3 regions of the Streptomyces sp. NPDC060031 genome follow, and region 3 is predicted to be linked to each of the others. Evidence: riboswitches for the same ligand, from Rfam matches in the RefSeq annotation. Region 3 holds a riboswitch; each other region holds the start of a gene.

Region 1 (2,251 bases), on a different contig from region 3:
CGAGCAGGAAGGGGTCGGCCAGCTGGTTGCGTACGAGGGCCTGCAGCACGGTGCCCGCGACGGCCAGCCCGGCGCCGACGAAGGCCCCGAGCAGCACCCGTGGCATGCGTACGTCCCACACGATGGAACCAAAGGCTCCGCTGCCCGGGCCCGGTCCGGCGAGCAGGATGTCGAGCACCTGGCCGGGGGCGATCCGTACCGGCCCGAGGGCCAGGCCCGCGACGGCGGACGCGGCCAGTGCGCAGGCGAGCACGACGAGGACGAGCGGGGTGCGGCGCCGCCTCACGCGGCGTCGGGGTGGAGCTGGCGGGCCAGGGACTCGACGGCGTCGGCGACGCGTACGCCGAGCACGGCCGAGGACAGCGGGAGCACGACGAAGCGCTGGTTCTTGATCGCGGGAACCTGCGCCAGCGCCGGGTCGTTCAACAGGCGCTGCTTCTTGGCTTCGACGGTGGTGCCGCCGTAGTCGTAGATGAGGACCACCTCGGGCCGGCGCTCGATGACCTTCTCCCACGACACGTCACCGAAGGTGTCCTTGAGGTCGGCGAAGGCGTTCGTCCCGCCGGCCAGCGAGACGATCTGATTGCCGATTCCGTTGCCTCCCGAGGTGAAGGCGGAGGCCTCGCCGGAGTCGTAGACGAAGACGGACGGCTTGGCCCGGCCCTTCACCCGCGCGGTGACGGCGTCGATGCGGCGCTGCTCGTCCTCGATGAGCTCGGCGCCGCGCTCGGGTACGCCGAAGGTCCGCGCCACCTCGGTGATCTCGGTCTTGAGCTGGTCGAGGCCGACCGGCCCCTCGGTGCAGTACTCCACGCTGAGCCGCGAGTTGATGCCGGACTTGGCGAGTCCCTCGCGGTCGCGGCCCTGGGCCTTGTCGAAAGCGCTGGAGTAACCCCCGTAGACGAAGTCGGGGTTGGCTCCGAGGAGGATCTCCTTGGAGGGGTACTCCTTGGCCAGCACCTTGAGCTCGTCGTAGGCGGGCCGGTAGGCGGGGAGCACCGCGTCGTCCAGGTAGGCGGTCCCGGCGATCTTCTCCTCCAGCCCGAGGGCGAGGAGGATCTCGGTCGCGTGCTGGTTCATGGTGACGGCCCGTCGGGGCGGGGCCTGGTAGGTGCTGGTCGTCCCGCAGTTCGTGACGGTGTACGGGAATCCGGGCCCGGCGGTGGCTCCTGACGGCCGGTCCCCCGCATTCGGGGAGCCGCCGCAGGCGGCCAGGGGTATCAGCAGTGAAACCGGCACACATGCGCGCAGGAGGGCGCGGGAACGCGACATCGCGAAGCCTCTCCGGGGGATCCGCGTCCCCTGGCCGAAGTGAAGAGGCGGTGCGTCAGTGTCTGACTCCCGGTTCCCGCGGGCGGGCTCCGGTCACAGTGGCGGGACCGCACCGGATTCGCACCGGTTTCCTGTCCTGCACCGCCTGGGATGACCCGCCCCAGTCTGCCAGACGCCGGCCGACGGGCCCCGCGGGGAAACGACGAACGCCCAGGGCGAGGGATCTCGCGCCTGGGCGTCCACGGTTGGGCGTTCACGACAGAGCCGTTGTACAGCGTTGCAGGGGCGGCAGGATTCGAACCTGCGGCCTTCGGTTTTGGAGACCGGCGCTCTGACCAGCTGAGCTACACCCCTTCGGTGGGACCAACCATGGCACGACGCAGGCCGAAGATCCACCGAATTCAGGGGTCAACTCGCGGGAATCTCGGCGCCGGTGTGCGCGCCGGCGGACCGCAGCCAGGCGATCAAGGGTCCGTCTTCGCTGGTCAGAGCAATATCGAGAGGTGTCAGGCCGCCGTGGCCGATCCAGTCGACGTCCGCGCCTTGAGACAGCAGGTATTGGGCTGTGGACAGCCGGCCTCCGTGACAGGCCCCCCAGAAGGCACTCGTGACGTCTTCCCGGGGCACGCCGGCGGCGAGGAACTCCTCGACGCGTTCCAGGAGTCCGAGGGCCGCGGCGTCCTCGAGGCCGGGGCGGGCGCCGTGCTCGATGAGGCGGCGCGCGGCGCGCCACTGGCCGAAGCCCGTCGCGTCGGCGAGCGGGGTGCCGCCGCCGAGGAGGCCGCCCGGCGCCTCGATGTCGGCGCCCACCGCGATGAGGGCGTCGACGGCGGCCACGTCGTCGTTGCTGGCGGCCCAGTGCAGCGGGGTCTCCGCGTGCGCCCCGACGAACCGGGCCCCGGGGTCCGCCCCGGCGGCGACGAGGGCGTGGATCACCTCCGTGGTCTGCGGGTAGTGGCCAGGCCAGTCGGTCGCGACG
Region 2 (2,251 bases), on a different contig from region 3:
CCGGGCGCCGGATCCGCCCTCAGCTCGCCGGGCGGCCGTGCTGGGCCGGACCGCCCTGGAGCGCTCGGCCACGGCCGCGGCGCTGCACCACCTGGGGGGGGAGGCCGACGCGCTGGGCCGCCGCTCGGGGCAGAGCCTGGTGCGGGCCCTTTTGCGGCGTCTCCGAGGGGGCTTCAGCGGTGCTCGGGGTTCGGGAAGTCGAAGCGGCAGCCCGCGTCCCACTCGGAGCGCTGGTTGCCGTGCGCGGGCATGCCGCCGGCGCGCTTGAGCAGGGCGGCGAGGTGCATCAGGTTCCAGGACATGAAGGCCGTGTTCCGGTTGGTGAAGTCGTTCTGCGGGCCGCCCGATCCGGGATCGAGGTACGAGGGTCCGGGCCCGGCCTCGCCGATCCAGCCGGCGTCGGCCTGCGGCGGGATCGCGTAGCCGAGGTGCTGGAGGCTGTAGAGGATGTTCATGGCGCAGTGCTTGACGCCGTCCTCGTTGCCGGTGATCAGCGCTCCGCCGACGCGCCCGTAGTAGGCGTACTGGCCGCGCTCGTTCAGGATCGAGGAGCAGGCGTAGAGGCGCTCGATGACCTGCTTCATCACGGAGCTGTTGTCGCCGAGCCAGATCGGGCCGCACAGCACGAGGATGTCGGCGTCCATGATCTGGCTGTAGAGCACGGGCCACTGGTCGCTCTCCCAGCCGTGCTCGGTCATGTCCGGCCAGACGCCGGTGGCGATGTCGTGGTCCACGGCGCGGATCAGCGAGGTCCGCACGCCGGCCGCGGCCATGACGGCGCGGCTCTTGTCGATGAGGCCCTCGGTGTTGCTGGTCTCGGGCGAGCGTTTGAGCGTGCAGTTCACGTAGACGGCGGTCAGGTCCGAGTAATCGAAGTCAGAAGCCACTCCCCCACCCTCCCGGCCGCCGTCCGGCCCGGCCACCGGACCGCGTCCGTCCGGATTGGGGCGGGTTGTTACTGGTCCGTCCGGGCGACTAGGGTCAGCGGGCCTTGGTGTTCGGGAAACCGGTGGGAAACCGGTGCGGCCCTCGCCACTGTGAACGGGAAGTCCGGCTCCATCTCCCCCAGATTCCGTCTGGGAGGTGCCCCCAGCGGGAAGCCACTGGGCTGCGCGGGAGGTTCCGCGCCGCCCGGGAAGGCGGAGACAGGGCATCAGCACCCGTGAGCCAGGAGACCGGCCGGGGCGCGTTGTCCATCCACGAGGTGCTGGAGAGGTCTCCCCACTCATGCATATAGCCGAGGGTTTTTTGCCCCCGTTGCACGCGGTCGCCTGGGGCGCCGCGTCCGCTCCCTTTGTCGTACACGGCGTCCGCGCCCTCACCCGCGAGGTGAAGGCCAATCCCGAGAGCACTCTGCTGCTCGGGGCGTCCGGAGCGTTTACCTTTGTCCTTTCCGCCCTGAAGATCCCTTCGGTGACGGGCAGTTGCTCGCACCCCACCGGCACCGGGCTGGGCGCGATCCTGTTCCGGCCGCCGATCATGGCGGTGCTCGGCACGATCACCCTGCTCTTCCAGGCCCTGCTGCTGGCCCACGGCGGCCTGACCACCCTCGGCGCCAACGTCTTCTCGATGGCCATCGCCGGCCCCTGGGCGGGCTACGGGGTCTACCGGCTGCTGCGCCGCTTCGACGTCCCGCTGATGGTGACCGTCTTCCTCGGCGCCTTCTTCGCCGACCTGGTCACCTACTGCGTCACTTCCGTCCAGCTGGCGCTGGCCTTCCCCGACGAGGCCACCGGATTCCTCGGCTCGCTCGAGAAGTTCAGCGAGATCTTCGCGCTCACGCAGATCCCCCTCGCGGTGAGCGAGGGGCTGCTGACCGTGCTCGTGATGCGGCTGCTGATCCAGTCGAGCGCGCCGGACCTGGTCCGGCTCGGCGTCGCGAAGCTCACCGGGACCAAGGGCGCCACGAAGCAGGAGGCGGGGCTGTGATGAGCCGGAACGCGAAGATCAACACCCTGCTGCTGTTCCTGGTCGCGGCGCTCGCCGTGCTCCCGCTCGCGCTGGGGCTGGGCGACGACAAGGAAGAGCCGTTCACGGGCGCCGACGCGCAGGCGGAGTCGGCGATCACCGAGCTGAAGCCGGACTACGAGCCGTGGTTCTCGCCCCTGTACGAGCCCCCGTCCGGGGAGGTGGAGTCCGCGCTGTTCGCCCTCCAGGCGGCGCTCGGCGCGGGGGTGCTCGCGTACTACTTCGGCGTCCGCAAGGGCCGCCGCCAGGGCGCGGCGCAGGCCGCCTCGACCTCGGCCACGGC
Region 3 (2,251 bases):
CCGGCCGCGGCGCTGGTCGCCTCCGGCGCCGAGCTGGTCATGCGGACCGGTGACGTCGGCGTCGCCGCCGTCGCGGTCTTCCTGGTCGCCTCCTGCTTCGCCATCTGGCTCATCTCCCGCCGCCAGGTCGTCGACCACCACAACGTCAACGACGTGGAGCCGCTCGCCGCCACCGAGGCGGAGCAGCCCGGTGTGGTCACCACCGCCATGGCCGCCGTGGCCGTCCCGCCGATCGCGGGTACGACCGCCGCGGTGACGGACGAAGACCTCAGGGCCACCATCCCGGCCTCGACGGCGACCCCCGCGACCCCTGCGGCTCCGGCCGCCGCGGTCTGACCCCGAGAACGACAGAGGAAACGGCAGTATGAAGATCGACTGGGCAGCACTCGGCTCCGTCTTCGGGGTCAGCCTCTCCGCCACCGTCGCACTCGTGGCCCTCTTCACCCTGGGTCTCGTGGGCCTCTCCAGGCACGAGTCCGCCACCGAACAGGGCGGCGCCGCCACCGTGGCCCGCAGCGGCGCGTACGCCTGCTTCGCGCTGTGCGCGGTGGCCGTGACGTACGGCATCTACCTGATCATCAGCTGAGACACCTGCGCACCACGCGTCAAGGCTCCCTCCGGGTTTGTCCCGGGGGGAGCTTTCGCATACGTCCTCGCCCGCCCCGTCGCACGCCCCGTCCCAGGTCAACGGCGAGTTGACGGGCCTTCGCGGTGCGTGGTGGACTGCCCGAGCCAATACGGCGGCATGGAGAGGAAGTCCGGTGCGAATCCGGCGCGGTCCCGCCACTGTCACCGGAGCACTCGGCCGAGTGCGATCCGGGAGCCAGGAACTCTCGTCGCCGGTCACGTCGAACCAGGGCGCGGACCCTGAGTGAGGACATACCTGCCACCATGCGTGCCGATCGCGTTTTCGCGTACGGGGCCACGGCGGGCCTGATCGGCGACCGGATCCTCGGTGATCCGCGCCGAGGGCACCCCGTGGCAGCCTTCGGACGAACCGCCGCAGCCGTCGAGCGCGCCCTGTGGCGCGACGACCGCGCCCGGGGCGTCCTGCACACCCTGGTGTGCGCCGGGGGCGCGGCCGCCGTCGGCGCGCTGGGCGCGCGGGCCGTGCGCTCCCGGCCCGCGGCCGCCCGTATCGCCCTGACCGCGGCCGCCACCTGGGCCGTCGTAGGCGGCACCTCGCTGGGCCGGGAGGCCCGCGCCATCGGCGGGGCGCTCGCCGCCGGGGACGCCGAGGTGGCCCGGGAGCGGCTGCCGCACCTGTGCGGGCGCGACCCGCAGGCCCTGGACGAGCAGCAGATGGCCCGCGCCGTCGTGGAGTCGGTCGCCGAGAACACCTCCGACGCGGTCGTCGGGGCGCTGGTGTGGGGAGCCCTCGCCGGCGTCCCCGGGCTGCTGGCCTTCCGCGCCGTGAACACCCTGGACGCGATGGTCGGCCACAAGTCGCCCCGCCACCTGCGCTACGGCTGGGCCTCCGCCCGGCTGGACGACGTCGCGGGCTGGCCGGGCGCCCGGCTGACCGCGCTCGCCGCCGTGCTGGCCGGCCCCGACCGGCGGGGGGCCGTACGGGCCTGGCGCGCGGACGCCGCCGCCCACCCGAGCCCCAACGCCGGGCCCGTGGAGGCCTCGTTCGCCGGGGCGCTCGGCGTACGGCTGGGCGGGACGCTCGCGTACGGGGGCCGGGTCGAGCACCGTGCCGTGCTGAACGGCGGGGCGGGGCGGCCCGTGGAGGTCGCGGACATCGAGCGGGCGGTACGCCTTTCGCGGCAGGTGACGTGGCTGGCGCTGGGGGCCTGCGTGGCGGCCCGGCTGCTGGTCTCCCGTACGACGAGGAAGGGGCGGCGCACATGAGCGGCGCGAGGCGCGGCGGCGGACTGCTGGTCGCGGGTACGACATCGGACGCGGGCAAGAGCGTGGTCACGGCGGGCATCTGCCGCTGGCTGGCCCGACAGGGCGTCAAGGTGGCCCCGTTCAAGGCGCAGAACATGTCGCTGAACTCGTTCGTGACGCGGGAGGGCGCCGAGATCGGGCGGGCGCAGGCGATGCAGGCGCAGGCCGCGCGCGTGGAGCCGACCGCGCTGATGAACCCGGTGCTGCTCAAACCCGGCGGAGACCGGAGCAGCCAGGTGGTGCTGCTGGGCAAGCCGGTGGGCGAGATGAGCGCCCGCGGCTACCACGGGGGGCGCCAGGAGCAGCTGCTCGGCATCGTCACGGACTGCCTGGAGCAGCTGCGGGGCACTTATGACGC

The links. A riboswitch is a leader RNA that binds a small molecule or an ion and turns the genes downstream of it on or off. The one in region 3 is predicted to bind cobalamin.
Region 1: linked by a shared signal. The riboswitch ahead of ACFWB8_RS18485 (ABC transporter substrate-binding protein) and the one ahead of ACFWB8_RS26915 (cobalamin biosynthesis protein) in region 3 are both predicted to bind cobalamin.
Region 2: linked by a shared signal. The riboswitch ahead of ACFWB8_RS09440 (energy-coupling factor ABC transporter permease) and the one ahead of ACFWB8_RS26915 (cobalamin biosynthesis protein) in region 3 are both predicted to bind cobalamin.

The regions. Positions count from the first base shown of each region.
Region 1 covers NZ_JBHWVM010000037.1:28,147-30,397, reverse strand. The annotation lists gene ACFWB8_RS18490 (FecCD family ABC transporter permease) at 1-286, opposite strand, end outside; gene ACFWB8_RS18485 (ABC transporter substrate-binding protein) at 283-1,272, opposite strand; cobalamin riboswitch at 1,308-1,446, opposite strand; tRNA gene ACFWB8_RS18480 (tRNA-Trp) at 1,553-1,626, opposite strand; gene ACFWB8_RS18475 (ankyrin repeat domain-containing protein) at 1,681-2,251, opposite strand, start outside.
Region 2 covers NZ_JBHWVM010000015.1:27,078-29,328, reverse strand. The annotation lists gene ACFWB8_RS09445 (flavodoxin family protein) at 174-887, opposite strand; cobalamin riboswitch at 953-1,199, shown strand; gene ACFWB8_RS09440 (energy-coupling factor ABC transporter permease) at 1,228-1,929, shown strand; gene ACFWB8_RS09435 (energy-coupling factor ABC transporter substrate-binding protein) at 1,929-2,251, shown strand, end outside.
Region 3 covers NZ_JBHWVM010000071.1:37,818-40,068, forward strand. The annotation lists gene ACFWB8_RS26905 (anion permease) at 1-336, shown strand, start outside; gene ACFWB8_RS26910 (hypothetical protein) at 365-586, shown strand; cobalamin riboswitch at 711-854, shown strand; gene ACFWB8_RS26915 (cobalamin biosynthesis protein) at 892-1,854, shown strand; partial or broken gene ACFWB8_RS26920 (cobyric acid synthase) at 1,851-2,251, shown strand, end outside.